Regions from separate parts of the Streptomyces sp. NPDC107528 genome, predicted to be linked through region 2. Evidence: riboswitches for the same ligand, from Rfam matches in the RefSeq annotation. Region 2 holds a riboswitch; the other holds the start of a gene.
The links. A riboswitch is a leader RNA that binds a small molecule or an ion and turns the genes downstream of it on or off. The one in region 2 is predicted to bind thiamine pyrophosphate.
Positions count from the first base shown of each region.

Region 1: it holds a riboswitch for thiamine pyrophosphate, as region 2 does, so the genes downstream of both, ACZ7L5_RS36380 (thiamine ABC transporter substrate-binding protein) here and thiO (glycine oxidase ThiO) in region 2, are expected to answer to the same signal.

Region 1 covers NZ_JBVKAV010000013.1:243,434-258,413, reverse strand. The annotation lists gene ACZ7L5_RS36425 (aspartate aminotransferase family protein) at 1-245, shown strand, start outside; gene ACZ7L5_RS36420 (ABC transporter ATP-binding protein) at 430-1,170, shown strand; gene ACZ7L5_RS36415 (hypothetical protein) at 1,152-2,582, shown strand; gene ACZ7L5_RS36410 (VOC family protein) at 2,691-3,110, shown strand; gene ACZ7L5_RS36405 (LOG family protein) at 3,148-4,272, shown strand; gene ACZ7L5_RS36400 (LAETG motif-containing sortase-dependent surface protein) at 4,452-5,105, shown strand; gene ACZ7L5_RS36395 (maleylpyruvate isomerase family mycothiol-dependent enzyme) at 5,167-5,964, opposite strand; gene ACZ7L5_RS36390 (ABC transporter ATP-binding protein) at 5,989-7,008, opposite strand; gene ACZ7L5_RS36385 (ABC transporter permease) at 7,009-8,610, opposite strand; gene ACZ7L5_RS36380 (thiamine ABC transporter substrate-binding protein) at 8,673-9,773, opposite strand; TPP riboswitch at 9,853-9,958, opposite strand; gene rlmN (dual-specificity RNA methyltransferase RlmN) at 10,004-11,110, opposite strand; gene ACZ7L5_RS36370 (hypothetical protein) at 11,181-11,804, opposite strand; gene ACZ7L5_RS36365 (phosphatidate cytidylyltransferase) at 12,076-13,242, opposite strand; gene frr (ribosome recycling factor) at 13,242-13,799, opposite strand; gene pyrH (UMP kinase) at 13,968-14,726, opposite strand; gene tsf (translation elongation factor Ts) at 14,922-14,980, opposite strand, start outside.
Region 2 covers NZ_JBVKAV010000002.1:615,881-630,860, reverse strand. The annotation lists gene ACZ7L5_RS07935 (phytoene desaturase family protein) at 1-377, shown strand, start outside; gene ACZ7L5_RS07930 (SCO2102 family sporulation regulator) at 408-1,370, opposite strand; gene metF (methylenetetrahydrofolate reductase [NAD(P)H]) at 1,428-2,351, opposite strand; gene thiE (thiamine phosphate synthase) at 2,487-3,149, opposite strand; gene ACZ7L5_RS07915 (Rv2175c family DNA-binding protein) at 3,703-4,068, opposite strand; gene ACZ7L5_RS07910 (NAD(P)/FAD-dependent oxidoreductase) at 4,144-5,373, opposite strand; gene ACZ7L5_RS07905 (avidin-fold protein) at 5,406-5,780, opposite strand; TPP riboswitch at 5,833-5,944, shown strand; gene thiO (glycine oxidase ThiO) at 5,942-7,108, shown strand; gene thiS (sulfur carrier protein ThiS) at 7,105-7,317, shown strand; gene ACZ7L5_RS07890 (thiazole synthase) at 7,321-8,115, shown strand; gene pknB (Stk1 family PASTA domain-containing Ser/Thr kinase) at 8,258-10,198, shown strand; gene ACZ7L5_RS07880 (deoxyribonuclease IV) at 10,272-11,165, shown strand; gene ACZ7L5_RS07875 (DUF4396 domain-containing protein) at 11,295-11,780, shown strand; gene ACZ7L5_RS07870 (sulfite oxidase-like oxidoreductase) at 11,805-12,437, opposite strand; gene bfr (bacterioferritin) at 12,614-13,090, shown strand; gene ACZ7L5_RS07860 ((2Fe-2S)-binding protein) at 13,087-13,320, opposite strand; gene ACZ7L5_RS07855 (class II 3-deoxy-7-phosphoheptulonate synthase) at 13,464-14,816, opposite strand; gene ACZ7L5_RS07850 (trp operon leader peptide) at 14,920-14,976, shown strand.

The sequences.
Region 1 (14,980 bases), on a different contig from region 2:
TCTACGGCATCGAGCTCGTCAAGGACAAGGCGACAAAGGAGTCGTTCAACGAGGAGGAGACCGAGAGGGTTCTGTACGGATTCCTCTCCAAGGCTTTGTTCGACAACGGTCTGTACTGCCGTGCCGACGACCGCGGCGACCCGGTCGTCCAGCTCGCGCCGCCGCTGATCTCCAACCAGGAGACGTTCGATGAGATCGAGCAGATCCTGCGCGCGACGCTGACGGAGGCGTGGACCAAGCTCTAACCGCACGTGGTTCGTTCGACGGCGGGGGTGCACCCGTAGGAGTGAGAAGGGTGCACCCCCGCCGCGTGCTGTCCGTCGTTGCGCCCCCGGATCCTTAGCGTGCCTGGTAACCGATCGGCCCTGTCTTCGTTCCCCCGCACGGGGGAACGGCCCGGGAACTACGGATCTGACGAGGTGTACGCCCATGGAGGCTCCGCCGGACAACGACGTGCTCTGGGCACGCGCGCTGCACTTCACGCACGGCGACGGCTCCCCCGCGCTCGGCGGGGTCTCGCTGGGTGTGCGTGAGGGGGAGATCCTCGCCGTCACCGGTCCCCGCGGCAGCGGCAAGACGGCTCTCCTGCAGTGTCTGTCCGGCCTGTCCCCCGCCCGCAGCGGCGAGGTCTGGTTCAACAGCGTGCCGGTGCACACCATGACCCCGATGGCGCGCGAACGGCTCCGCCGGGACCGCTTCACCTGGATCGACCCGGCCCCGTCACTCGTCCCCGAGCTGAACGTCTGGGAGAACGCCGCGCTCCCCCTGATGCTGCGCGGCACCAGCCGCCGCCGCGCCAAGACGACCGCGCTGGAGTGGCTGAACCGCCTGGACGTCGGCGAGGCGGCCCGCAAGCGCCCGCACCAGCTCGTCCAGGCCGAACGCCAGCGCGTCTGCATCGCCCGTGCCCTGGCCCCCTCCCCCACGGTCCTGTTCGCCGACGAGCCGACGGCCCCGCTGCACCGCGCCGACCGCGCGCACGTCCTGCGCACCCTGACGACAGCGGCCCGCTCGCACGGCATCACGGTCGTGCTTGCCACCCACGACGCGGAGAACGCGGCCTTCGCCGACCGCACCCTCGCCCTGCTCGACGGACGGCGCGTGAACACGGTGCACCTGCCCCCGGTCACCGCGGCGGAAGGCCGGGCCGCGTGCTCGCTCTCCGTCTGAGCCGCAGCGCCCAGCCCGCCGTACAGCTGCGCCGCCTGCTCCTGGCGGCGGCGTCGGCCGGCACGGGCTTCCTGCTGCTGTGCGCCCTGGGCTACGCCATGTCCCACACCGACACGTCCGCGGCGGTCCTCCGCCTTGCCTGGTGCGTGCCCCCGCTCGCCGCGACGATCCACTTCGCGGTCGCGGTGGCGCGCACGGACCCCGGCACCAAGCCCCGCTCCGGCCTCTCGGCGATCGGACTGGGCCCGGCCCGTCTGATGCTGGTCTCGGCCACCACCACGGCCCTGTCCTGCGCCCTCGGCTCGATGCTCGCCCTGCTCGTCTTCCTCCACCTCCGGGGCGACCTGACCGGCATGCCCTTCGACGGGGCCGCAGCGCAGTTCCTGGCAGCGAACGCCCCCCTCCCCCTGCCGGCCGCCCTGACATTGCTGTCCCTGACGCCGGCCATCGCGTCGACGGCGGTGGCACTGGTGCTGCGCCCGAAGGAGCCCGGGCCCACCGGGGCACGAGGCGCGGGGCGGGCGTACAGCGGCATCGGGGGGTACGGCAGGTCGATGGCCCGGGAAACCTTCGGGGCCTACGGCAGGTTCGGGGCCCGTCTGAGGCGGGGCCCGACGGCCGCGCCCGGCGCCGCGGAGGACGGCGAGGGCGCGGCCGCGCCGTCTGCGAGCAGTCCTGCCGCTGAAGTGGTGCCCACCCCGGAGACCGACGGCACCCCACCCGCGCCGGACCGCGCGACCGACCCCGCGGCTGACGACGCCGGCCCGGCACTGGACCACGTGACCCACCTGCCGGCTCCCGCCAAGCCCCCCGCCGGCCTGCCCTGGGGCATCGCGGTCCTCGCCGCGGGCATCGCCCTGGAGGCCTACGCGGGCCGCACCGCCACCCCCACCCCCCTCACGCTTCCCGCCGCCCTCCCCACCGGCCCCGCGGCAGTCCTGGTCGGCTGGCTCCTGACCGCCCTCGGGCTGGCCCTGGCGGCCCCCGGCCTCACCCACCTCTGCGGCCGCGTCCTGCAGGCCGTACGCCCGGGCGCGGTGCGCCTGCTCGCGGGCCGTGTCCTGATGGCCGAAGCCGCCCGCATCGGGCGCCCCCTCGGCGTCGTCTGCGCCGTGGCCTCCGCGGCGTACGCCATGGCGCCCCTGTCCGCCCCCGTGGCCAGGGACGCCATCGGCCCCCTCACCGCCGTCGGCGCCACCGTCGTCACCGGCTGTGCCGTGGCCACCCTCCTCACGGCCGCCGTGGAGGCCAAGCAGGCCCGCGCGGGCACCACGGCCGCACTGCTCCGCCTCGGCGCCCCCACGGCGATGCTCCGCAGCGCGGCAGCCCTGCGCGCCGGCGCGCTGCTGGTCTTCTTCTGCCCGCTCACCCTGGTCGTGGCCGAACTGGCCGCGGCGCCCCTGGCCCGCTGAAAAACTCGTACGAAAAAAATCTCCGTCCGGCGATGACTTCCGCTCGGACCCCCGGTCTATCCCACCGAACAGCAGCGACAGCAGCAGCCACCTGAGGGAGAGACCACGATGACCGCCCCCGCCTACCAGCAGATGATCTTCCTGAACCTGCCCGTGAGCGACCTCGGCGCCTCGAAGAAGTTCTTCACGGAGCTCGGTTACTCGATCAACGAGCAGTTCAGCGACGACACGACCGCCTCCGTCGTGATCAGCGAGACCATCGTCGCGATGGTGCACACGCACGAGAAGTACGCCCAGTTCACGAAGAAGCAGATCGCGGACGCCACGAAGACCAGCGAGGTGCTGATCGCGCTGAGCTCCGAGAGCCGCGAGAAGGTCGACGAACTGGTCGAGAAGGCGGTCGCCGCGGGCGGCTCCGTCACCGGCGAGACCCAGGACCACGGCTTCATGTACGGCCGCGCCTTCGACGACCTCGACGGCCACACCTGGGAGGTCGTGTGGATGGACCCGTCGGCCATCGAGGGCTGATCCCCGCCGTCCCGTGGCCGGTGCCTAGCATGGGCGGGTGCAGACGATGCCCGCCCATGCGGCCCACCACAACGACCGTGAGATCGAGACGCTGGAGGAGTTCGACGCGACCGTCTCGGCGCGCGGCTCCCTCGCCGGATTCCGTATCCAGGCCGTCGACCTGACGGACCGTACGCGCGAGTTGCTCACCGCGGACACGGCGGGCGCCGTCTTCCTGGGCTGCGCGATGCGCGAGGACGCGGCGGCGAAGGTCCGCACGGACGGCGCCCTGGTCTTCCCGCCGGTCCCCGACCTGCCCTTCGACCCGTACCGGGGCATGGTCTACTCGCCCGACGATCTCTTCGCGTCACTGCCGGACGGCTACGAGAACACCCCCGACGCCCACGCGTACGCCTGGTTCCAGCGGACCAAGGCCGACCGCGACATCCACGCCTCCATGCTCCGCGCGATCCACGACGACTCCATATCGGACGCGCTCGACGAACTCCTGTCCGGCGCCCGGGTGGTGGGCGTCATGGGCGGCCACGCGATGCGGCGCGGCACGGAGGCGTACGAGGGGGCCGCGCGGCTCGGCCGGGAACTGGCCCGCGCCGGTTTCACGGTCGCCACCGGCGGCGGTCCGGGCGCGATGGAGGCGGCGAACCTCGGCGCGTACGCCGCCCCGCACGACGACGAGATGCTCGGCGACGCCCTCCGACTCCTGGCGAAGGCGCCCCTGTTCACGCCCTCGATCACCGAGTGGGCGACGGCCGCCTTCGAGGTGCGCTGCCGCTGGCCGCAGGGCGGCCGCTCCGTCGGCATCCCGACCTGGTTCTACGGCCACGAGCCGCCGAACCCCTTCGCCTCCCACATCGCGAAGTACTTCGCCAACGCCACCCGCGAGGACGGCCTCCTGGCCCGCTCGAACGCGGGCGTCGTCTTCCTGCCGGGCGCCGCCGGCACCGTGCAGGAGATCTTCGACAACGCGACGCCGAACTACTACGAGTCGCGCGGCGAGCCCACCCCGATGGTGCTCGTGAACAAGGCTCACTGGACTCAGAAGCTGCCGACCTGGCCGCTGTTGCAGGCCCTCGCCCGGGATCGGTCGATGGAGTCCCGTATCGCCCTCGTCGACCGGATCGAGCAGGCTCCGCAGGCGCTGAAACGCATCAGCGAGCAATAAGACGGCAAAGCCAACGCGTGCGGAGAGCATATGCGTTGACACTGCTTATGCCACGCTTATAAACCTGTGAGACTCCTGGGGACGGTGATGTGTCCCATCGCCGCCTCGTTCAACCCCCCTCAGTGGTGCAACTCGTAAGGACAAACGTGTCCATAAACCGCCGTACTGTTGCGCGCTCCGTGCGCGCTCTTGGTGTCGCGTCCGCCTCCGCCGCACTCGCGCTCGGCCTCGCGGGCAACGCCCTCGCCTGCAACATCAGTGAATTCTCCGCCGAAGCCAAGTGCGACGGCGACAAGGGCGTCATCACGGTCACCGACGTGGACCCCAGCGGCATCCCCGCGACCATCAGCGTCTACCTGCAGAACAACGGCGCCGACCTGAAGAAGGTCGGCGAGCAGGTGGTCAAGGGCTCCCGCGAGGGTGTCACCATCACCTTCGCCGAGAACTGGAAGCCGGACGCCGAGTACCGCGTCCACGTCAAGGCCGCGGGCTACGTCGACGAGGACATCAAGCCGAACCTCACGACCCCGTCGACGGCCTGCAAGAAGGAAGAGGAGGAGCCGCCGGCTCCGTCGGACACTCCGACCCCGTCGGACTCCGCCTCGCCCCCGGCCGAGGAGACCCCCGCTCCGACGCCCTCGGAGAGCGAGAGCACCGCTCCCGCGGACACGGGCAGCGCCCCGTCCCCGGCGACCGATGACTCCAACCTCGCCGAGACCGGTGCGAACTCCAACACCGGCCTGATCGCCGGCATCGCGGTCGGCCTGGTCGCCATCGGTGGCGGCGCGGTCTTCTTCGGACTGCGGCGCCGCGGGGCGAGCAGCGACCGCTGACGCGCCCGTAGAGCGACACCGCTGTGGCCCGTCCCCTTCCCGGGGGCGGGCCACACGCCTGTCAGCCGAACGTCGCCCGCTCCAGCCAGAACTCCAGCAGCTCCCGCTCGCCGAGGACCTCCAACTCCGGGCTGTCCAGCGGCAGTCGACGGTAGAAGGCGAGCAGTACGGCGGTGAGCGGGCCGCGCAGCGCGACGGTCGCCTTCTCGTGGCCGCGCCGCCAGGCGACGACGTCCTGGTCGAGGCCGATGAACCATTCGGCGTTCAGCTCGGCGGTGCCGTCCGTGGCGTGCAGATGGATGCTGCTCCCCGGCCGGCGCAGCTCCCGCGCCGGGTCGTCCGGCAGGGTCCGCTGCGCCCACTCGACGATCTCCAGCCACTCGTCGATCGCGTCGGCGGCGATGTCGGGCGCGACCTCGAAGGGCAGGCCGGCGGCGAGTGTCGCGTCCGCGCGGTGGATCGTGATCTCGTGGGTCATACGGCGGGCCCAGAACCCGGCGTTGAGCACCCCGGCCCAGCCCCACACCTTGGCGTCGGGACCGGCCTCCCGCAGCGTGCCGACGATCATCTCGCCGGTCTGCGCGAGCCAGGCGTCGAGCGCGGCGGCGTCACCCTCGCCCTCCGGGCCGGCGAACCCCGGCACCTGCTCCTCCGGGATCTCCTCCTCGGCCCGGGTCCGCACGGTCAGCTCCACCCAGCGCAGGGCGCCGCCCGTGTGCCGCACGAGCTGCTCCAGCGACCAGTCCGGGCAGGTCGGCACGGTGGCCGACAGGTCGGCGCCCGAGGTCACGACGGCCCTCAACAGGCCGATCTGATGGGCGATTTCGTCGCAGTAACGATCATGCGGGAGTGACGTCATGCCCGCACCCTATGTGCGGGGTGATCAGCCCAGCAGCACAATTTCCGCCGCGTCGAACTCCACGCCGACGGCGTCCCCGACCTCGGGCGCCTCCCGCAGCGCACACGCCGCCTCCAGGCGCGGCGCGTCCTCCGGCTGGAGGTGCACGGCGACATGCGTGCCCTTGAACGTGCGCGCCGTGACCGTGCAGCGCAACCCCGAGTCCGGGGACACGAGCCGCACCCCGGCCGGCCGTACGAGCAGCGTCCGGGTGCCCTGTGCGGCGCCCTCGCCCACGGGCAGCTTGCCCCAGGGGGTGTCCGCGGCCTCTCCGGCCACCGTTCCCTCGACGACGTTGTCGAACCCGAGGAAGCGGGCCACGAACTCGTCCACCGGACGCTGCCACACCTCAAGAGGCGTACCGGTCTGGGCGATCCGCCCGTCCCGCATCACCACGACCCGGTCGGCGAGCGCGAAGGCCTCGCCCTGGTCGTGCGTCACGGCCAGCACGGTGGTGCCCAACCGGCCGAACAGTTCCCGCAGTTCGACCACGAGCCGCTCCCGCAGCGAGCGGTCGAGCTGGCCCAGCGGCTCGTCCAGCATCAGCAACCGCGGCCGGGGCGCGAGCGCACGGGCCAGCGCCACGCGCTGCTGCTCACCGCCGGACAGGGAGGCGACGGCACGACGGGCTGCGCCCGGCAGTCCGACCAGATCGAGCAGCTCCCGCACCCGATCCGCCTGTTCGGCCTTGGAGGAGCCGTGCATCCGTGCCCCGAACGCCACGTTGCCGCCGACGTCCCGCTGCGGGAAGAGCTGATGGTCCTGGAACATCAGGCCGACGCCCCGCTTGTGCGCGGGCACCCCCGCCTGGTCCCGCCCGTCGAGCAACACCCGGCCCTGGTCCAGTGGCTGAAGCCCGGCCACCACCCGCAGCAGCGTCGACTTGCCGCTGCCGCTCGGCCCCAGCACGCACACGATCTCGTGCTCGGCGACGTCGAGGCCGACCCCGGCCAGCACGGCCCGCCCGTCGAACCGGACCGTCGCGTCCGCAAGGCTCAGCAGCATCTAGAACTCCCCCGTCCGGTCGGTGCGCAGCCGCTCCAGCACCAGCAGCGCCACCGCGCACACGATCATCAGAATCGTCGAAAGGGCCATCGCCTGCCCGTAGTTGAGATCACCGGCCCGCCCGAGGAGCTTCGCCACGGCCACCGGCAGGGTCGGGTTGTCGGGCCGCGCGATGAACACGGTCGCCCCGAACTCGCCCAGCGACACCGCGAAGGCGAACCCGGCCGCGATCAGCAGCGCCCGCCGCACCATCGGCAGGTCCACCTCACGCCAGACCCGCCACGGCGACGCCCCCAGCACCGCAGCCGCCTCGCGCAGCCGCTGGTCCACGGCGCGCAGCACGGGCAGCATGGTCCGTACGACGAACGGCACGCCGACCAGCGCCTGGGCGAGCGGGACGAGGATCCACGTACTTCTGAGGTCCAGCGGCGGCTCGTCCAGTGCGATCAGGAACCCGAACCCCACCGTCACCGCGGACACCCCGAGCGGCAGCATCAGCAGCGCGTCGAAACCGCGCACGAACCGGCCCGCGTCCCGCCGGGTCAGCGCGGCCGCGGCCAGACCGCCGATCAGCACGGCGATGAGGGTGGCGACGACGGCGTACTGCAGGGAATTGCCGATCGCCTCGATGGGCGGGACGAGGAAGACCCCGCCGTCGGCACTGGTCAGCGCCCGGTAGTAGCCGAAGTCGGGCACGTCCAGCGACCGCTGCACCAGCACGGCCAGCGGCAGCACCAGGAGTACGGAGACGACGACCAGGACACCGGCCAGCAGCGACCACTGCCCGGCGCCGCGTGGCCGCCGCGCTGTCGCCGACGCGTCCACCAGGCGCAGGGCGCTCTCCCGTCGCCGTACCGTCCAGGCGTGCACGGCGAGGACCGCGCCGACGGCGAGGAACTGGACGATCGTCAGAACGGCGGCCGTGGACAGGTCGAAGATCTCCGACGTCTGCCGGTAGATCTCGACTTCGAGCGTCGAGAACGTCGGACCGCCGAGGATCTGCACCACGCCGAAGGAGGTGAAGGTGAACAGGAAGACCATCAGCGCGGCGGCGGCCACGGCGGGGCCCAGGGCCGGGAGGGTGACGGTCCGCCAGGCGGTGAGGCGTGACGCGCCCAGCGTCCGCGCGGCCTCCTCCTGCCGCGGGTCGAGCTGCGACCACAGCCCGCCGACCGTCCGTACGACGACGGCGTAGTTGAAGAAGACATGCGCGAGCAGGATGGCCCACACGGTGGTGTCGAGCCGTACGCCCCACAGCTCGTCGAGGAGTCCGCCGCGGCCGACGAGCGCAAGGAACGCCGTGCCGACGACGACCGTCGGCAGCACGAACGGGACGGTCACCACGGCCCGCAGGATCTGTTTGCCGGGGAAGTCGAAGCGGGCGAAGACGTAGGCGCCCGGCAGCGCGATCAGCAGGGTCAGGGCGGTGGAGGCGAGCGCCTGCCAGGTGGTGAACCACAGGACGTGCCGGATGTCGGGCTGCCCGAGCACGTCCAGGAGGCGCCCGAACCGCCAGACACCGTCGACCTTCAGGCCGCGCGCGACGATCGCGGCGACGGGAAGGGCGAAGAAGACCGCGAAGAACGCGACGGGCACGGCGATGAGGCCGAGCCGCACCGCCGCGCTCCGCGCGCGTCCCTTACGGAAGGCGCCCTTGCGAGGGCCTACTTCAATACGAGCGAGGTCCACGACTTGACCCAGTCGTCACGGTTGTCGGCGATCTTCGCCGGGTCCAGGGTCTCGGGGTTCTTGGCCTGCGGGCCGTACTTCGTGAACTCCGGCGGTACCTGGGCAGCTTCGCGCACCGGGTAGACGAACATGTTCAGCGGCATGTCGTCCTGGAACGTCTTGGTCAGCATGAAGTCGAGAAGTGCCTTGCCGCCCTCGGCGTTCTCGGCATTGCTGAGCAGACCCGCGTACTCGACCTGCCGGAAGCAGGTGCCGGTCGCGACGCCCGTCGGCGCGGTCGTCGGCTTCGGATCGGCGTAGATCACCTCGGCGGGCGGCGAGGAGGCGTACGACACGACGAGCGGACGGTCGCCCTTGGCCTTCTTGCCGCCGGCGGACCCGGAGAACTCCTCGTTGTAGGCCTGCTCCCAGCCGTCGACGACCTTGACGCCGTTGGCCTTGAGCTTCTTCCAGTAGTCCTGCCAGCCGTCATCCCCGTACTTGGCGGCGGTGCCGAGCAGGAAGCCGAGGCCGGGCGAGGAGGCGGAGGCGTTCTCGGTGACGAGGAGGTTCTTGTACTCGGGCTTGATCAGGTCGTCGAAGGAGCTCGGCGGGGTCAGCTTGTGCTTGCTGAAGTACGCCTTGTCGTAGTTGACGCAGATGTCGCCGGTGTCGATCGGGGTGACCCGGTGCTTGTCCCGGTCGACCCGGTACTCGGGCAGGACCAGGTCGGAGCCCTTGACCTCGTACGACTGGAACAGTCCGTTGTCGAGCGCCCGCGAGAGCAGGGTGTTGTCGACCCCGAAGAAGACGTCGCCCTGCGGGTTGTCCTTGGTGAGGATGGCCTTGTTGACGGCCTGCCCGGCGTCGCCGTCCTCCAGGACCCTGACCTTGTAGCCGGACTGCTTCTCGAAGGCCGCGAGGACGCCCTTCGAGACGGCCCACGAGTCATGGCTGACGAGCGTGACGGTCTTGGACCCGCCGCTGCCGCTGTCGGCGTCGGACGACCCGCACGCGGACAGCGCGGGCAGCGCGACGAGGCCCAGCCCGACGGCCAGGGCCACGGACTTCACCGTGGACTTCTTGGTGATGCTCACTAATTCCTCCTGGGGGTGACCAGGAAGAGACGCGGCCCTGCCCGCAGCCTTTGGGAGGGCTCCGGGCAGGGCGCAACAGCTCGAGTGGTGACCGATCTCCCTACCCAGAATGACCTGGGCCAGGTTCGGAGGGTCTGCGGCCGATGCCGCACTCTCAGCGCTGTGGCGCTCCCCTGTCGGAATATGAAGATGTATTTACGCCATAGGAAAATGTACCTACGGCGATCAGACTACCGTTCGGTCGCGGCGAGCTGCCCGCACGCCCCGTCGATCTCCTGACCACGGGTGTCCCGAACCGTCACCGGCACACCATGCGCGGCGATGGCCTCGACGAACGCCTTCTCGTCCTCGGGGCGCGAGGCGGTCCACTTGGAGCCCGGAGTCGGGTTCAGCGGGATCAGGTTCACATGCACCGGCTTGCCCTTGAGCAGCCGCCCGAGCCGGTCACCACGCCAGGCCTGGTCGTTGATGTCGCGGATGAGCGCGTACTCGATGGACAGTCGGCGGCCCGACTTGGCGGAGTACTCGAAGCCGGCGTCGAGCACCTCGCGCACCTTCCACCGCGTGTTCACGGGTACGAGGGTGTCGCGCAGTTCGTCGTCGGGCGCGTGCAGCGAGATCGCGAGCCGGCACTTGAAGCCCTCGTCGGCGAACCGGTGGATGGCCGGGACGAGACCGACGGTCGAGACGGTGATCCCGCGCTGGGACAGCCCGAGCCCGTCCGGCTCCGGATCGGTCAGCCGCCGAATGGAACCCACGACCCGGTTGTAGTTGGCGAGCGGCTCACCCATCCCCATGAAGACGATGTTGGAAAGCCGGGCAGGCCCACCGGGTACGTCCCCGTCCCGGAGCGCACGCATCCCGTCCACGATCTGATGCACGATCTCGGCGGTCGATAGATTCCGGTCCAGCCCCGCCTGCCCCGTGGCACAGAACGGGCAGTTCATCCCGCACCCCGCCTGGGAGCTGATGCACATGGTCACCCGGTCCGGATACCGCATCAGCACCGACTCGACGAGCGTCCCGTCGAAGAGCCGCCACAGCGTCTTGCGCGTGGTGCCCTGGTCGGTCGACAGATGCCGCACCACCGTCATCAGCTCCGGGAACAGCTCCTCCCGCAGCTTGGCCCGCGCCCCGGCCGGGATGTCGGTCCACTGCTCCGGCTCGTGCGCGTACCGCGCGAAGTAGTGCTGCGAGAGCTGCTTGGCACGAAACGGCTTCTCGCCGATCGCAGCGACGACGTCCTTGCGCTCGGCAGGAGTGAGGTCGGCAAGGTGCCGCGGCGGCTTCTTGGCTCCGCGGGGGGCGACGAAAGTGAGTTCTCCGGGTGCAGGCATAACTCCCCCAGTGTCGCAGATCAACCGAGTGCCGATTCGTCCGCTCCATGTTCACGTCAACGAATCGTGATCAGAGCGCAGGGGAGCTCGACACACTCACGTGGCTACCACCGGAGCCGCAGCGTTCGGCGAGCAGGCGCTTGCGATGGCCTCTGCGGCGGAAGGCGGTGACGAGGACGATGGCGGCGCCGCTGCTGATTCCGAGCATTGGGAGAAGGACGGCCAGTGCCAGCCAGCCTCCGAATGTGACAAGGCCTCCGGGGTCCCCGATGGCGTACCGGGACGGCCCTTGGGAGGTGCAGGTGACCTGGTAGTCGCCTGCCCGCGGCACGTCGATGGTGTAGAGCGGGTTCCAGGTCTCGTCGCGGGTGAGGAACACGTCGATTGCCGGATCGGTGAGACGGGGGTCGCCCGGCCCGGTGATGCCGCACGCCTGGTCGGATGACGGGCCTCGGTCCTTGATCCAGATCGCCTTCTCGCGTCCCGGCTCGAGCCGCAGAGTAACGGTGTCGCCGTTGGCGAACTGGTTGACCGTGTCCACCGCGTCAATCGCGCTTTTGAACCGGTACACACCGATGGCCACACCCAGCACGATCAGCACGACAGTGATCGCGGCCGCCGTTGCATACCAGTGACGGCCGGGCCGGAGTTCGTTCGCCGGTATCGGCGGCGACGGCAAGGGCTGCATCGACACACCCTAGATCACCGGCGCTGCCCGGCACCCGCCCCGTTAACGCAGCCCACCACTCGCCCGGCTCCCTGTGGAAACACCTCCCTGAAGGGGCCGCCGGTGGTTGTTGCTCGCCTTGTGGCCCTGGCCCTGTCCATGTCGGCGGGCGTCGGCGCAGCCGGGGCGGAGCGGGCCGAAGGCGGCGCCGCGAGCGGAGTCGGGAAGCCCGCCCGGCGAAGCGGAGGGCCCCCGCTCGGTCAGAGCGGAGGCCCCCAGGTACGTACATGTACGGACGTCAGCCCGAGCCCACGAACAGCACCATCAGCAGCCACACCACCGGCGCCGTGGGCAGCAGGGAGTCCAGTCGGTCCATGATCCCGCCGTGGCCCGGCAGCAGCGTGCCCATGTCCTTGATGCCCAGGTCCCGCTTGATCATCGACTCGCCGAGGTCACCGAGCGTGGCGGTGGCCGCGACCGCGAGGCCCAGGAGCAGGCCCTGCCACCAGGTGCCGTCGTCGATGAGGAACTGCATGCACAGCGCGCCCGCCACCATCGCGAAGCTCACCGCGCCGAGCAGGCCCTCGCGGGTCTTGCCGGGGCTGATGCGCGGGGCGAGCTTGTGTGTGCCGAAGCGCCAGCCGACGGCATACGCGCCGGTGTCGCTGACGACCGTCAGGAGCAGGAACGTCAGGACCCGCCAGGGCCCGTCGTCGGCGGTCAGCATCATCGCGACGAACGTCGCCAGGAACGGCACGTAGAACGCCGCGAAGACGCCCGCGGTGACGTCCTTGAGATAACCCTCCGGCGGCTCCGTCATCCGCCAGACCAGCACGGCCAGCGAAGTCAGCGCCATCGCCGCCCAGGCGCCCTCGGCACCCCGGGCGTACCCGGCGACCACCATGGCCGCACCGCCGAGCGCGAGGGGGACGAGGGGCGCCTTGATGCCCTTGCGCTCCTCCAGCCGCTTGGTCAGTTCCCACAGACCCACGACCACGGCGACCGCGACCACACCGACGAACACGGCCTTGACGACGAACAGCGACGCGACGATCACCACGCCGAGCCCGACAGCGACCCCTATGGCCGCACCCAGGTCGCGCCCCGCGCTCTTCTTCTGCGGCGGGGGCGCCGGCTGCGGGGAGTCGTGCATGGGCTCCGGATTCTGCTGCGCCGCCTCGGAGGGCCGCGCCTGCGACGTGTCGTACGGCCGCATACGGGGCGGCTGTTCGCGGAACAAGGGGCCGCTCAGCCGAGCGGCCCCCCGGTCGTCATCCTGGTCTCCGCCATACGCGGGTACGTCGGGCACGATGGGCATGGGGCGAGTCTGCTGCGCCTCAGGCGCATCGTACGCGGGACCCGCCGGGGCAGCCCCTTGTACAGGTCCACGCGCGGTGGCCCCCCAGTACCCGGCATGCCCGGCCTGCCCGGCTTGTGGCGGCGCCCCCCAGGAAGAGTCGTTCATCAGACCTCGAGCAGCTCGGCTTCCTTGTGCTTGAGGAGCTCGTCCACCTGAGCGACGTACTTGTGCGTGGTGTCGTCGAGCTCCTTCTCCGCGCGGCGGCCCTCGTCCTCGCCGATCTCGCCGTCCTTGATCAGCTTGTCGATGGCGTCCTTGGCCTTGCGGCGGACGGAGCGGATGGACACCTTGGCGTCCTCGCCCTTGCCCTTGGCGACCTTGATGTAGTCGCGGCGGCGCTCCTCGGTGAGCTCGGGGAACACCACTCGGATGATGTTGCCGTCGTTGCTCGGGTTGACGCCGAGGTCGGAGTCGCGGATCGCCTGCTCGATGTTGCGCAGCGCGCTCTTGTCGAACGGGGTCACGACGGCCATGCGCGGCTCCGGCACGGAGAACGAAGCCAGCTGGTTGATCGGCGTCGGCGCACCGTAGTAGTCGGCCACGATCTTGTTGAACATCGCCGGGTGCGCACGGCCGGTGCGGATCGCGGCGAAGTCCTCCTTGGCGACCACGACGGCCTTCTCCATCTTCTCCTCGGCCTCGAGGAGGGTCTCTTCGATCACCACTTGCTCCTGCGTGTCTTGAGTAAGGCCCGGCTGCGGTTCCTCGGTGGGGCGGCGGCCGGCTGCGTCGCGTCTTCTTCCTGCACGGTTCCCGACCGGCAGGACATTGTCCATCCCCCGGTCAGGGTCCGTCCCGTCCGTCCCCCGGACGGGCTTGTTGTCGGAGCGTCAGCCCCGACCGCCCTGCTCGCCCACAAGCGTGCCGATCTTCTCACCCTTGACGGCGCGCGCGATATTGCCCTCCGCCAGAAGCTCGAAGACGAGGATCGGGAGCTTGTTGTCGCGGCACAGCGTGACGGCGGTCGCGTCGGCGACCTTGAGGTCGCGGGTGATGACCTCGCCGTAGCCGAGGGAGTCGAACTTGACCGCGTCCGGGTTGGTCTTCGGGTCCGAGTCGTAGACCCCGTCGACGCCGTTCTTACCCATCAGCAGCGCCTCGGCGTCGATCTCCAGGGCGCGCTGCGCGGCGGTCGTGTCGGTGGAGAAGTACGGCATGCCCATACCGGCGCCGAAGATGACCACGCGACCCTTCTCCAGGTGCCGTACGGCGCGCAGCGGGATGTACGGCTCGGCGACCTGGCCCATGGTGATGGCGGTCTGGACCCGGCTGTCGATGCCCTCCTTCTCCAGGAAGTCCTGGAGCGCGAGGCAGTTCATCACGGTGCCGAGCATGCCCATGTAGTCGGAGCGGGCCCGGTCCATGCCGCGCTGCTGGAGTTCGGCGCCGCGGAAGAAGTTGCCGCCGCCGATGACGACCGCGACCTGCGCACCGTCGCGCACGACGGCCGCGATCTCGCGGGCGATCTTGTGCACCACGTCCGGGTCGACGCCGAGGCCCCCGCCGCCGGAGAAGGCCTCTCCGGACAGCTTCAGCATGTACCGGCCGCGTACTTTGCCGTCGTCGCTCTTCTGGGCCTTGGTGGTCATCGAGATCCCGCCTTTGTTACGTGGTGCACATACGAAGAAGGCCACTGCCGGTTGGGGTGTGTTTCGCATCCCATGCGCGGCAATGGCCTCCTCGTCAGATCTGCTGTCGTCCGTCACGCGCGCGTACGTGGTGACGGCGTCCGCCAACGACTGCCCTCGACCCTATCGGGGTCGGGCGCCGATCGCGGTACGGACTCAGATGCCGACCTTGATGCGCGAGAAGCGCTTCAGGGTGACACCGGCCTCGTCCAGAA
Region 2 (14,980 bases):
CGCTCACTTCGACGGTGCCGGCACAGCCTGACTGGAGCGGGGCGGAATCGGAGGCCTTCGCCCGGCACTCCGAGGACCTGATCACGGTCGCGGAGCGTGCCGTCCCGGACCTGCGTGACCGGCTCCTCTGGCACGAGGTGCGTACGCCGGCCGCCATCGCGGCGGAGACCGGCGCGGAGGGCGGAGCGGTTCCGGCACCCTCGCTGGCCGCGGCGGAGGGGCGTCTGCTGCACGCGTCCAACAGCACGGCCGTGTCCGGCCTGTTCACGGTCGGCGGCTGGTCCCACCCGGGCGGCGGGCTCCCCCACGCCGGCATGTCGGGCGCGCTGGTGGCGGGACTGATCGTGGAGGGGCCCGAGTTCCGGGGCTCTCAGTGACCCGGGCGTGAGCCGCGCCGGGCGTGGCCGTCAGAAGCGGTACTGCTCGTCGTACCCCTGCCCGTGCCCCTGCTGCTGGCCCTCGCCCTGGTACGGGTACTGCTGCTCGGGCGGGAGTTCGCCGCCGTAGGCCTCGTCGGTGCGTTGCTGCGGGACCCAGACGCCGCCGGCCGGCGTCTCGCCGCCGTAGGTGCCGGTGGCGTACTGGTCCTGGGTGTAGCCCTGCTGGCCGTACTGCTGCTGGCCATAGGCGTCGTAGGAGGCGCCGCCGTAGGTCTGGGTGCCGATGTACGGGTCGGAGTACGCGGCGTACTGCTGCTGGCCGGTGGCGTCGTAGCCGTACTGCTGCTGGTCGTAGCCGGTGTAGCCGTCGTACGCGTAGGTCTGGTCGGCCGTCGCGTACTGGTCCTGGTGCTGGCCGGTGGCCGCGTAGTTCTGCTCGGCGGCGGCGTAGGCGGGGTCGCCGCCGTATATGCCGTAGGAGCCCGTGTCGTCCGGCAGGGGCTGCGGTTCATAGACGGAGGTCGTCTCCGCGGCGGTGGGCTGAGCTGTGCGTGACGGGGTGAACACGTCGTCGCGGTCGTAGTCGTCGCCGTAACCGACGCCGTCGTGGCCGTACTTGGCGTCATTGTCCGCGTAGCCGCCCTCGGCCGCCTCCAGGTCGGAGACCTCGAGGGTCGGTTCCTGGCGGTCGGGCTCACCGCGGCGGCGCTTGGCGGCGGCCAGCGGGCCCAGGGCCGGCGCGGAGACCGCCCAGCCGGCCGAGAAGCCGCGGCGGAACGACAGCGTGACGTAGGTCTGGCCGACCGCGAACGCTGCCGCGCCCAGACCGATGACGATGACGGAAGGAATCAGCACCCCGACCACGACGCCGAGGAACCCGACGAAGGCGAGCAGCCGCCAGCGCAGCCGCGCCTTGTACTGCAGAAGCACCTCGCCCAGCAGCCACAGCGCGACGACGCCGAATGCGATGTAGAGGACCGTCCAGCCCATGTACGCCCCTCTCCCAGTGGCCGCCTACGCAGTGTGACGTATATCAGGACGGCCGGTCTAGGCCTGCGGTGGGTGGTGCAGGCCCAGGCTTTCGTAGATTTCCAAGGTAGCTGTGGAGTTGTTGAGCGTGATGAAGTGCAGTCCGGGCACTCCCTCGGCCAGCAGCCGCGCGCAGAACTCCGTGGCGAACTCGATGCCAATGGAGCGTACAGCCGCGGGATCGTCCTTGGCTGTGAGGATCCGCTCTTTCAGGGCGGCCGGGAAGGCGGCGTTGGTGAGGGAGGGAATGCGTTCCAGCGTCTTTACGCTGGCGATCGGCATGATCTCCGGGATGATCGGGGTGTCGCAGCCCGCGGCCGCCACCCGGTCGCGCAAACGCAGGTAGTCCTCCGGATCGAAGAACATCTGCGTGATCGCGTAGTCCGCGCCCGCGCGGCACTTGTCGACGAAGTGACCGACGTCCGCCTCCCAGTCGGCGGAGCGCGGGTGCATCGCGGGGAAGGCCGCCACGCCCACGCAGAAGTCTCCGGAGGCCTTGATCAGTTCGACGAGTTCGGCGGCGTAGGCAAGGCCCTGCGGATGCCGCACCCAGTCGCCCAGCGGGTCACCGGGCGGGTCGCCGCGCAGGGCCAGCATGTTGCGGATCCCGGCGTCGGCGTACTGCCCGATGATGTTGCGCAGGTCCGCCACCGAGTGGTCGACGGCGGTGAGGTGGGCGATCGGGGTGAGCGTGGTGTCCGAGGCGATCGCCTCGGTCGCCTTGACCGTGCCCGCGCGGGTGGAACCGCCCGCGCCATAGGTCACGGAGACGAAGTCGGGTCCTACGGCCTCGACCCGGCGCAGCGCGTTCCACAGGTTCCGCTCGCCCTTCGGGGTCTTGGGCGCGTAGAACTCGAAGGAGTACGTCGTCTTTCCGGTCGCGAGCATCTCGCGCACGGTACGAGCGTGGTCCGATCTGATGGATGCGGTGCCGAGGGCCATACTCGCAGGTTAGTCAGGGGGCCCCGGTCCCCCAACCGGACGCAGGACATTTGCCCGATTTGCCGGGTTGTTGTCCACGCCTTGGACAAACGTCAGGAAATCCGGGGCCGGGTGCCCACCAGGGCGGGCGGGGCACTACCCCTGCCGCAGCCGCTTGGCGAACTCCGCCGCCGCCGCGCCCGGGTCGTCCGCCTCCGTGATCGCCCGTACGACGACGACACGGCGGGCGCCCGCCTCCAGCACCTGGTCGAGGTTGGCGAGGTCGATGCCGCCGATGGCGAACCAGGGGCGGTCGGTGCCGAGGGCGGCTGTGTGCCGGACCAGGTCGAGACCGGGGGCGTGGCGGCCGGGCTTGGTGGGGGTCGGCCAGCAGGGGCCGGTGCAGAAGTAGTCGACGTCCTCCTGGACGGCGGCCGCGGAGGCCTCGGACTCGGAGTGCGTGGAGCGGCCGATGAGGACGTCGCCGCCGAGGATCGCGCGGGCCGCGGGTACGGGGAGGTCGCCCTGGCCCAGGTGCAGGACGTCGGCGCCGGCGGCATGGGCCACGTCGGCACGGTCGTTGACCGCGAGGAGCTTGCCGTGCCGGGCGCAGGCGTCGGCGAAGACCTTCAGGTGCTCGAGTTCCTCGGCCGCCTCCATGCCCTTGTCCCGCAACTGCACGATGTCGACGCCCCCCGCCAGCACGGCGTCCAGGAACTCCGCGAGGTCGCCCTGCTGCTTGCGGGCGCCGGTGCAGAGGTAGAGCCGGGCATCGGCGAGCTGGGCGCGGGCGGTGCCTGCGGTGACGGTGTCGGACATACGGTGCCCCCTGTGGTCGGGTTGCCGGACGGGTGACGTCGGGCGGGTGCCGGACGGTGGCACGGTAGCCGGAGCGGGGCGCGACGTCGCGGAGCGGTGGGGTGTGGTGGGCCGGGGCGGGGTGGCAGCGGACCCGGCCGCCGGTGCGGGCGAGCCCTGCTTCGTGCCCCGGGACGCCTTACTTCGCGCCCGGGGACGCCCTGCTTCGAGCCCGGGGACGGCGCCCCTCCGGCGGCGGCCTCGACCTCGATCCGGCACCGGCCGACGGGGCACGCCCGGCCGACCCATGCCGGCCGGACGGCCGAAGCCTCCTCGCTTACGGAGACGCCGTCGCGCCGGTGGCCCATGAGCCCGGCCCCGGCCCCGAGCGGGAACGGTAGCGGCAGGTTCTCCCCACCGCTCCCCGCCACTTCCCACCGTGCGGTCACTCCACCGTGCGCCACGCGCGTCCCGCTCCCGGCTCCCGGCTCCGGGCCGCAACGGGACGCGGCCGTGGCCCTTGGGGCGGCCCCGGCCCGGGCGCCGGACGGTGTTCGGATCGGTGGGTTCGGACTCAGACGGCGAGCGCCTGGGCTCGGCGCTTCACCTCCGTGCCGCGATTCTCACTGAGGGCTTGCGCGGGGGTGCCGGGCAGGCTGTCGTCGGGGGTGAAGAGCCACTCCAGCATCTCTTCGTCCGTGAAGCCGTCGTCCCGCAGGAGCGTCAGGGTCCCGGACAGACCCTTGACGACCTTGTCCCCGTCGATGAAGGCGGCGGGGACGTGCAGTGCGCGGTTCTCACCACGGCGTACGGCGATGAGCTGGCCGTCCTTGACCAGCTGCCGGACGCGGGTCACCTCGACGCCGAACATTTCGGCGATGTCGGGGAGGGTGAGCCAGGCGGGGACGAGAGCATCGGTTTTTGCGTCAATCTCGGTCACGGAACAAGCCTGCCATCTGCCACTGACAGTCGGAAGCCAGGCCGGTCCGCCCGGAGGACCTGTTGGGGTGACGTGCTACGCCACCGCGGCTTTCATCGGCCGTCCCGGATCCTTCAGCAGCTCCGCGTTCACCGGCGTGCCCGCCTCGATCAGCCGTCGGCCCTGCGCCAGATCCCTCGGCCGGCCCACCGCCAGCAGGGCGACGAGCCGGTCCCCCCGCAGCCAGCAGACGGTCCAGGCGGGGCCCGACGGATCGCCGCGCCACAGAAGCGTGTCGGCGGCGGCGTGATGGCCGGCGTACTGGACGAAGCGGCCGAACTGCTCGGACCAGAAGTACGGCACGGGGTCGTAGATCGCGGAGCTCTCGCCGAGGATGTTCGCGGCGACCGTGCGCGGGCCCTGGAGGGCGTTGTCCCAGTGGTGGACCAGGAGGCGCGCGCCGTACCGCCCCGACGGGAAGGAGGCGCAGTCGCCGACCGCGTAGACGTCCGGCACGGACGTGCGCAGGCGCTCGTCGGCCACGACGTCGCCCTGTGCTCCGAGCTCGATGCCCGAGCCCGCCAGCCAGGCCGTGGCGGGCCGCGCCCCGATGCCGACCACGACCGCGTCGGCGGGCACCCACGAGCCGTCGTCGAGGATCACCTCGCCGGGCTCGACGCGCTCCACGCGCGCGTGCGTACGCAGCACCGTCCCGCTGTCCTCGTACCAGGCGGTCATCGGCGCCGCCACCTCCGCGGGCAGGGCACCCGCGAGCGGCCGCTCGGCCGCCTCCACGACCGTCACCGCGCAGCCCGCCTCGCGCGCGGCCGTGGCGAACTCCGCGCCGATCCAGCCCGCGCCGACGACCACGATGTCGTGCTGCCGGGCCAGCACCGGCCGCAGCCGCTCGGCGTCGTCCAGGGTGCGCAGCAGATGCACGCCGGGCACACCCTCCGCGCCCGGCAGCCGGATCGGTTCGGCGCCGGTGGCGAGGACGAGGACGTCGTACGGGACGGGCCCGGCCTCGGTGTCCAGCTGGTGCTCGGCGGGGCGCACGCCCAGCACCTCGCGCCCCAGCTGGAGTTCGACCCCGAGCGCCTCGAAGTCGACGTCGAAGGCGGAGCCCTCGGCCTTGCCGAGCAGCACGGCCTTGGACAGGGGCGGCCTGTCGTACGGCTGGTGGGGCTCGGCGCCGATCAGTGTGACGGTGCCGGTGAAACCCTGTTCCCGCAGGGCGACCGCCGTTTGTACGCCGGCCATGCCCGCGCCGGCCACGACCACACGGCGTGCCGCTGACGTGCCCCGTTGCTGCGTCTGCTCGCTCACCTGATCACCATAGACAACTGACTATTCGTCAGTCAGGGGGCGTGCTCAGTGACCTGCTGCACAACCTCGACCGGAAGCTGCTCCACCACGCTGGTCCCGCTGCCCGTCTGCGACTCCCATTCCCAGGTCTCCTCCAGCCGCACCCGCCCGTCGGGCAGCTCGACCACCATCGACACACAGTGCCCCGACGACGTCGTGCCGTCCCGCTTGAGCTGCACGTACCGGAAGTCCAGCCGGTCGTCTTCCCTGGTGCCCACGAGATGGCCGCGTACGACGTCGCCGCCCGCGTACTCGGCCCAGATCTCGCCGTCCTTCTCGTGGTACGCGAACCGGGTGCGTGTACCCACCTGACCTGGGGCCTGGTCCGCGACCGGGGCGAGGACGAGACCGTCGAGCGAGCGGGGCACGGGCGCGGGCTCCCTTACTGAGACTTCGGGCGGCGGGCTAGGGTGGCCAACGTAGAGCACTCGCGGGAGCCCGGACGCACCGGGCTGAGAGGGAGGCTGGCGGCCTCCGACCGTACGAACCTGATCCGGGTCATGCCGGCGAAGGGAGGGGCTGGACGCCCATGTCGCGTACGCGAACCTCAGACGTCCTCGTCATCGGGGGCGGCATCATCGGCCTGGTCACGGCGTGGCGGGCCGCGCAGCGCGGGTTCACGACGGTTGTCGTGGACCCCGAGCCGGGTGGCGGAGCCGCCCAGGTGGCGGCCGGGATGCTGGCCGCCGTCACGGAACTGCACTACGGCGAGCAGACCCTGCTCGGCCTGAACCTGGCCTCGGCCCGCCGCTATCCGGACTTCGCGGCCGAGCTGACCGACCTGACCGGCCATGACCTCGGCTACCGCCGGTGCGGCACGCTCGCCGTCGCGCTGGACGCGGACGACCGTGCCCATCTGCGCGACCTGCACGCCCTGCAACGCCAGTCCGGCCTGGACTCCGAGTGGCTGTCCGGGCGGGAGTGCAGGCGCCTGGAGCCGATGCTCGCGCCGGGCGTGCGCGGCGGGCTGCGGGTGGACGGCGACCACCAGATCGACCCGCGGCGGCTGTCCGGGGCGCTGGTGGCCGCGTGCGAGCGGGCCGGGGTGGTCTTCCACCGGGCCTGGGCCGAGCGCTTCGACGTCGTCCGGGACCGGGCCGCCGGAGTCACCACGGCGGACGGCACCGAGCTGCGCGCGGGCCACGTCGTCCTCGCGGCCGGGAGCCTCAGCGGGCGTCTGCCCGGGGTCCCGGACGACGTACTGCCGCCCGTGCGCCCCGTGAAGGGACAAGTGCTGCGGCTGACGGTGCCGCAGCGGTACGCGCCGTTCCTGAGCCGGACCGTGCGGGCCGTGGTGCGGGGCAGCCAGGTGTATCTGGTGCCGCGCGAGAGCGGGGAGCTGGTCGTGGGGGCGACGAGCGAGGAGCTGGGCTGGGACACCACGGTGACCGCGGGCGGCGTGTACGAGCTGCTGCGCGACGCGCACGAGCTGGTGCCGGGCATCACCGAACTGCCGCTCACCGAGACGCGGGCCGGCCTGCGCCCGGGCTCCCCCGACAACGCGCCGCTGCTCGGCCCGACCGAGCTGGACGGGCTGTCGCTGGCCACCGGGCACTACCGCAACGGCGTGCTGCTCACGCCGGTCACCGGCGACGTCATGGCGCATGTCCTGGCCACCGGTGAGCTCCCGGACGAGGCCCGCGCCTTCACCCCCAGGCGCTTCACCGCCGCCGCACTCACGGAGCAGCCCGCATGAGCGTCCCGGTCACCATCTCGGTCAACGGCGAGCGTCGGCAGATCGAGCCGGGCACGGCTCTCGACACGCTCGTGAAGTCCCTCACCGCGGCGCCCTCCGGAGTGGCCGCCGCCCTCAACGAAACCGTCGTCCCGCGCACGCAGTGGCCATCGACGTCCCTCTCCGAGGGGGACCGTGTCGAGGTCCTGACCGCCGTCCAAGGAGGCTGAACCATGGCCGACGATCCCTTTGTCATCGGGGGCAACTCCTTCTCGTCCCGTCTGATCATGGGCACGGGCGGAGCGCCCAGCCTGGACGTGCTGGAACGGGCGCTGGTGGCGTCCGGGACGGAGCTGACGACGGTCGCGATGCGGCGGGTGAACGCGTCGGTGCACGGCTCGGTGCTCTCGGTGCTGGAGAAGCTCGGGATCCGGGTGCTGCCGAACACGGCGGGATGCTTCACGGCGGGAGAGGCCGTGCTGACGGCCCGCCTCGCGCGCGAGGCACTCGGTACGGATCTGATCAAGCTGGAGGTCATCGCGGACGAGCGGACGCTGCTGCCGGACCCGATCGAGCTCCTTGACGCTGCCGAGACGCTGGTGGACGACGGGTTCACCGTGCTGCCGTACACCAATGACGATCCCGTGCTGGCGCGGAAGCTGGAGGACGTCGGCTGTGCGGCGATCATGCCGTTGGGGTCGCCGATCGGTTCGGGCCTCGGCATCCGCAATCCGCACAACTTCCAGCTGATCACGGAGCACGCGCGCGTGCCGGTGATTCTGGACGCGGGAGCCGGTACGGCGTCGGACGCGGCGCTCGCGATGGAACTGGGGTGCGCGGGTGTGATGCTCGCCTCAGCGGTGACGCGGGCCCAGGAGCCGGTGCTGATGGCCGATGCGATGCGGCATGCGGTGGAGGCGGGGAGGCTGGCCCACCGGGCGGGGAGGATTCCGATGCGGCACTTCGCGGAGGCGTCGTCGCCGGTCGAGGGCCTGGCGAGGCTGGACCCGGAGCGGCCCGCGTTCTGAAAGCGTTCCGAAAGCAGTTCTGAACGCACGTTCGATGGAAAGTCTTCGGCCAGTGAGGCGTCCGTCACAGGTCAGCTTCAGTCCCGCCCCGATCCCGGCCGAACCGGGAGGCGTGTCGGTGTCGGCTCGTACACTCACCTGCGTGGATACGACCCTTCAAGACCCTCTGGTCGGGCAGGTGCTCGACGGCCGGTATCGCGTGGACGCGAGGATCGCGGTCGGCGGGATGGCCACGGTCTACCGGGCCGTGGACACCCGCCTCGACCGCGTGCTCGCGCTCAAGGTGATGCATCCCGCCCTGGCGGTCGACGGGGTGTTCGTCGACCGGTTCATCCGGGAGGCGAAGTCCGTCGCCCGGTTGGCCCACCCGAACGTGGTGCAGGTCTTCGACCAGGGCACCGACGGGTCGTACGTCTATCTCGCCATGGAGTACGTCGCGGGCTGCACCCTGCGCGACGTGCTGCGCGAGCGCGGGGCACTGCAGCCGCGCGCCGCCCTCGACATCCTTGAGCCGGTGCTGGCCGCGCTCGGCGCCGCGCACCGCGCCGGGTTCGTGCACCGGGACATGAAGCCGGAGAACGTCCTCATAGGGGACGACGGCCGGGTCAAGGTCGCCGACTTCGGGCTCGTGCGGTCCGTGGACACCGTGACCAGCACCACCGGTGCCGTGCTGGGCACCGTCTCCTATCTCGCGCCCGAGCAGATAGAGCAGCCGGGCGCCGCCGACGCCCGTGTCGACGTGTACGCGTGCGGCGTCGTGCTCTACGAGATGCTCACCGGTGACAAGCCGCACGACGGGGACTCCCCCGCCGTGGTGCTCTACAAGCACCTGCACGAGGACGTCCCGCCGCCCTCGGCGATAGCGCCGGGGCTGGCGTACGAGCTCGACGAGTTGGTCGCGTCGGCCACCGCGCGCAATCCGGACATCCGTCCGTTCGACGCCGTGGCGCTGCTCGCGCTGGCCCGGGACACGCGCGCCGCGCTGAGCGCGGAGCAACTGGACGCGGTGCCGCCGCAGGCGCTCACGGCGGAGCACAGCAACGCCGACGACCGTACGAGCGTGATCCCGCGCGCGCTGAACATCCAGCGGCCGCTGCCCGTGAACGAGGACGAGCCGGAGCACGAGGCCGTCTTCAACAGGACGAGCCGGCTGGAGTCGCCGCCCCCGCCGCCCCGGCGCCGGTCACGGACGTCGCGCGCTCCGCGCGGGCCGCTCGTCGTCGTCGCCGCCGTACTGCTGGCCCTGGGCCTCGGTGTCGGCATCTGGTACATCAACTCCGGCCAGTTCACCGAGGTCCCGCCGCTGCTGTCCAAGACCGAGGCGCAGGCCCGGGACCGGCTGGAGGACTCCGGGCTCGACCTCGGCAAGGTCGAGCGCGCGTTCAGCGACACCGTCAAGCGCGGCACCGTCATCAGCACGGACCCGGACACGGGCGCCCGCATCCGGCACAACGACTCCGTGAGTCTGGTCATCTCGCTGGGACCGCAGACCGTGAAGGTGCCCGACCTCCAGGGCTACCCGCTGGACAAGGCGAAGAGCGAGCTGAAGGAGAGCGGCCTGGAGCCGGGCAGGGTGATCCGGGAGTTCAACGACGACGTCACCAGCGGCTCCGTGATCTCCTCGACCCCCGAGACCGGCACCAAGGTCCGCTCCGGCGCCGCGATCGAGCTCACCGTCAGCAAGGGCAGCCCGGTGGACGTCCCCGACGTCACCGGCTCGACCCCGGCCGACGCGCGGGCCGAGCTGGAGGAGGCCGGCCTGAAGGTGAGGATCGCCCCCGCGCGGGTCAACTCCGAGTTCGCCGCGGGCCAGGTCGCCCAGCAGTCGCCGACGGAGGGCAAGCAGGCCGCCGAGGGCGACACCGTGACGCTGACGCTGTCCAAGGGCCCCGAGATGATCGAGGTCCCGGACGTGGTCGGTGACAGCGTCGACGACGCCACGACCGCGCTGGAGTCGGCCGGCTTCCAGGTCGACGAGGACCGCGGCCTGCTCGGACTGTTCGGCGACACGGTCAAGAAGCAGTCCGTGAAGGGCGGGAAGACGGCACCGAAGGGGTCGACGATCACGATCACCATCCGGTGACGGGGCACTCTCCACATCCGGCTCGTCACCGGCCGGTCATCGGGCGGGCAGGGCCGCATGACACCCTGAACGGGTGAGAAGTCAGCAGTCCGGCACCGCCCCGTCGGGCCCCTCCCGCAACCCCGTCGGCGGCCACGTCCCCGTGGCCGGCGGGCTCAGTTCCGTCGGGCTCACCTACGCCCACGACCTCAAGGCCGAGACGGTCCAGGTCTTCGTCGCCAACCCGCGCGGCTGGGCCACGCCGGCGGGGAACCCGCGGCAGGACGAGGAGTTCCGCGCGGTGTGCGAGGCCGAGTCGATCCCGGCGTATGTGCATGCGCCGTATCTGATCAACTTCGGCTCTCACACCGAGGCGACGGTCGAGAAGTCGGTCGAGTCGCTGCGGCACTCGCTGCGGCGCGGGCGGGAGATCGGGGCGCTGGGCGTGGTCGTGCACACGGGCAGCGCGACCGGCGGCCGGGAGCGGACCGTGGCACTCAAGCAGGTACGCGAGCACATGCTGCCGCTCCTCGACGAGCTGACCCACGACGACGACCCTTTCCTGCTGCTGGAGTCCACCGCCGGGCAGGGTTCCTCACTCTGCTCGCGGACCTGGGACTTCGGGCCGTACTTCGAGGCGCTGGACGCCCATCCGAAGCTGGGCGTGTGCCTGGACACCTGCCACATCTTCGCCGCCGGCCATGACCTGACCGGCCCGTCCGGCATGCACCAGACGCTCGACCTGCTGGTGGACACCGTCGGCGAGGGCCGCCTGAAGCTGATCCACGCCAATGACTCCAAGGACGTCGTCGGCGCCCACAAGGACCGGCACGAGAACATCGGCGCAGGTCACATCGGCGAGGACCCGTTCCGGGCACTGATGACGCACCCGGCCACCGAGGGCGTACCGCTGATCATCGAGACACCGGGCGGGAAGGAAGGGCACGCGGCGGACGTGGAGCGGCTGAAGAAGCTTCGCGACGCGTAACCCGGCCCGGCAGGAGCAGGAGCAGGAGCAGGACACGAAAGGACAGGACAGGACAGGGTTGGGAATACCCCTGGGGGGTATATGGTTCCTGCTCGGTACGGGAACCGTGACCTGGCATCGGGGGCACTCATGCAGCACGAGGCGCACGCGGCACACGCTCACCACGAGGTGGCCGCCACCAGCACGTGGGCGATGGCGATTCGGGCCACCCTGCACTGCCTCACAGGCTGCGCCATCGGCGAAGTGCTGGGCATGGTGATCGGCACGGCGCTCGGCTGGAGCACCGTACCGACGCTGATCCTGGCGATCGCCCTCGCCTTCTTCTTCGGCTACGCACTCACCCTGCGCGGGGTGCTGAAGGCGGGCGTCGACCTGCGTGCCGCGCTCAAGGTGGCGCTGGCCGCGGACACCCTGTCCATCGCCGTGATGGAACTGGTCGACAACGGTGTGATCGTGCTGTGGCCCGGCGCCATGGACGCCGAGCTCGCCGACCCGCTGTTCTGGTGGGTGCTGGCGATCGCGCTGACCGTCGCCTTCGTTCTGACGACTCCGGTCAACAAGTGGATGATCGGGCGCGGCAAGGGGCATGCGGTGGTGCACCAGTACCACCACTGAAGGCCTCGGTACGACCGCCGAAGGTCACAGCTCAGGCCCGTCCCCGGGCTCCTCCTGGTACGAGTACCGCTGTTCCTTCCACGGGTCCCCGAGGTTGTGGTACCCGCGCTCCTCCCAGAACCCGCGCCGGTCGGCGGTCATGTACTCCACGCCCCGGACCCACTTCGGCCCCTTCCAGGCGTACAGATGGGGGACGACCAGACGGAGGGGGAATCCGTGCTCCGCCGTGAGCAGTTCGCCATCCTTGTGGGTCGCGAAGATCGCGAGATCGGAGGCGAAGTCGGCAAGGCGCAGGTTGGAGCTGAAGCCGTACTCGGCCCACACCATCACATGCGTGACGGCCGGGGCGGGCGGGGCGATGTCGAGGATCGTACGGGCCGGGATGCCGCCCCACTCCGCGCCGAGCATGCTGAACTTCGTGACGCAGTGCAGATCGGCGACGACGGTCTTGTACGGCAGAGCCGTGAACTCCTCGTGGGTCCAGCAGTGCTTCTCGCCGTCGGCGGTGGCCCCGAACACCCTGAACTCCCAGCGTTCGGGACGGAACTTGGGGACCGGGCCGTAGTGCGTGACCGGCCAGCCGCGCTGCACTCGCTGTCCCGGCGGAAGCTCGGCGTGTGCTGCTGCTCCACCTTCGCGCTCTGCCGGCTGACCCATGTCTCCATCCTGACAGACCGGGGGCAGTGCACCTGACCACACCCCTCCGCAATCCACCGCAAACTGGACTAAGCATGCACTTACTTACTAAGTGAAGACTTACTGGACGATCTTCTTCAGCGGTGGAATCATGCGGCGCAACCCGCCAGTTACCACGCGTGGAAGGAGCCTCTGCGATGCAGGGCGACCCCGAGGTCCTCGAATTCCTCAACGAGCAGCTGACCGGCGAGCTCACGGCGATCAACCAGTACTGGCTGCACTACCGGATCCAGGACAACAAAGGCTGGACCAAGCTCGCCAAGTACACGCGTGAAGAGTCCATCGATGAGATGAAGCACGCGGACAAGCTCACCGAGCGCATCCTCATGCTGGACGGCCTGCCCAATTACCAGCGGCTGTTCCACGTGCGGGTCGGCCAGACGGTCACCGAGATGTTCCAGGCCGACCGTCAGGTCGAGGTCGAGGCGATCGACCGCCTCAAGCGCGGCATCGAGGTGATGCGCACCAAGGGCGACATCACATCCGCGAACATCTTCGAGTCGATCCTCGAGGACGAGGAGCACCACATCGACTACCTGGACACCCAGCTGGAACTCATCGAGAAGCTCGGTGAGGCCCTCTACCTCGCGCAGCAGATCGAGCAGCCGAGCTAGGCCGCGTCCTCAAGATCGGCGAGCAAGGGCTCACCCTGGTCGGCCAGCTCCCGGCGCGGGCAGGCACCCCTGCCCAGGAGCGCTTGGATACGGCGCACACACGAGCCGCAGTCCGTGCCGGCCTTGCAGGCCGAAGCTATCTGGCGGGGAGTGCAGGCACCGCCCTCCGCGTGCTTCTTGACCTGCTGCTCGGTGATGCCGAAGCAGCTGCAGACGTACACGCGGTTCACCTCCCGGCGGGATCGATGCGCCATCCCCTTGATCGGTGAGGCTAACCTAACCTTACCCGTCACACAGGAACCGTAAAAGTGGGGTGGGGCGCGGATCGTATGTGATCCGCGCCCCACCTCTTTGCGTGTAACAACCGAACCGGCTACTGGTCCCTGTACATCTCCGCGACGAGGAACGCCAGGTCAAGCGACTGGCTGCGGTTGAGCCGCGGGTCGCAGGCCGTCTCGTATCGCTGGTGCAGATCGTCGACGAAGATCTCGTCGCCGCCGCCCACGCACTCGGTGACATCGTCGCCGGTGAGCTCCACGTGGATGCCGCCCGGGTGGGTGCCGAGGGCCTTGTGGACCTCGAAGAAGCCCTTGACCTCGTCGAGCACGTCGTCGAAGCGGCGGGTCTTGTGACCGGAGGCCGCCTCGAAGGTGTTGCCGTGCATCGGGTCGGTCACCCAGGCCACGGTGGCGCCCGAGGCGGTGACCTTCTCGACCAGCTCGGGGAGCTTGTCGCGGACCTTGTCGGCGCCCATCCGGACGATGAAGGTCAGCCGGCCCGGCTCGCGCTCGGGGTCCAGGCGCTCGATGTACTGCAGCGCCTCCTCGGCCGTCGTGGTCGGGCCGAGCTTGATGCCGATCGGGTTGCGGATCTTGGAGGCGAACTCCACGTGCGCGTGATCCAGCTGCCGGGTGCGCTCACCGATCCACACCATGTGGGCGGAGACGTCGTACAGCTGCCCGGTGCGCGAGTCGACCCTGGTCAGCGCGGATTCGTAGTCGAGCAGCAGCGCCTCGTGCGAGGAGTAGAACTCGACCGTCTTGAACTCCTCCGGGTCGGCCCCGCAGGCGTGCATGAAGTTCAGCGCCTGGTCGATCTCGCGGGCGAGCTGCTCGTAGCGCTGGCCGGACGGGGACGACTTCACGAAGTCCTGGTTCCAGGCGTGCACCTGGCGCAGGTCGGCGTAACCGCCGGTGGTGAAGGCGCGCACCAGGTTGAGCGTGGAGGCGGACGCGTTGTACATCCGCTTCAGGCGCTCGGGGTCCGGGATGCGGGCGGCCTCGTTGAAGTCGAAGCCGTTGACCGAGTCGCCGCGGTACGTCGGCAGGGTCACACCGTCGCGGGTCTCGGTGCCCTTGGAGCGCGGCTTGGAGTACTGGCCGGCGATACGGCCGACCTTCACCACGGGGACGGACGCGGCGTACGTCAGCACGGCGCCCATCTGGAGCAGCGTCTTGAGCTTGTTGCGGATCTGGTCTGCGGACACCGCGTCGAAGGCCTCGGCGCAGTCGCCGCCCTGGAGGAGGAACGCCTCTCCCTTGGCGACGGCCGCCATCCGGGCGCGCAGCTGATCGCACTCGCCCGCAAAGACGAGCGGCGGATACGACTCGAGGTCCGCAACGACTGCGCGCAGAGCCTCGGTGTCGGGGTACTCGGGCTGCTGCGCCGCGGGCAGGTTTCGCCAGGTGTTGCCAGCGCTCGCGCTGGTCTTAGCGTTCACGGTCACGACCTCAACATTACGGGGTCGGGTAGGGCGTCCTGCCCCATGCCCAGCAATTGAGACACGGGGTACACGACTCGGACACCCGGCATGGGATAAGGTGCCTCGCATGTTCGCGCACTCGACCCAGAACTGGTGGTGGACCGCTCATCCGGCGGCCCACTGACTGC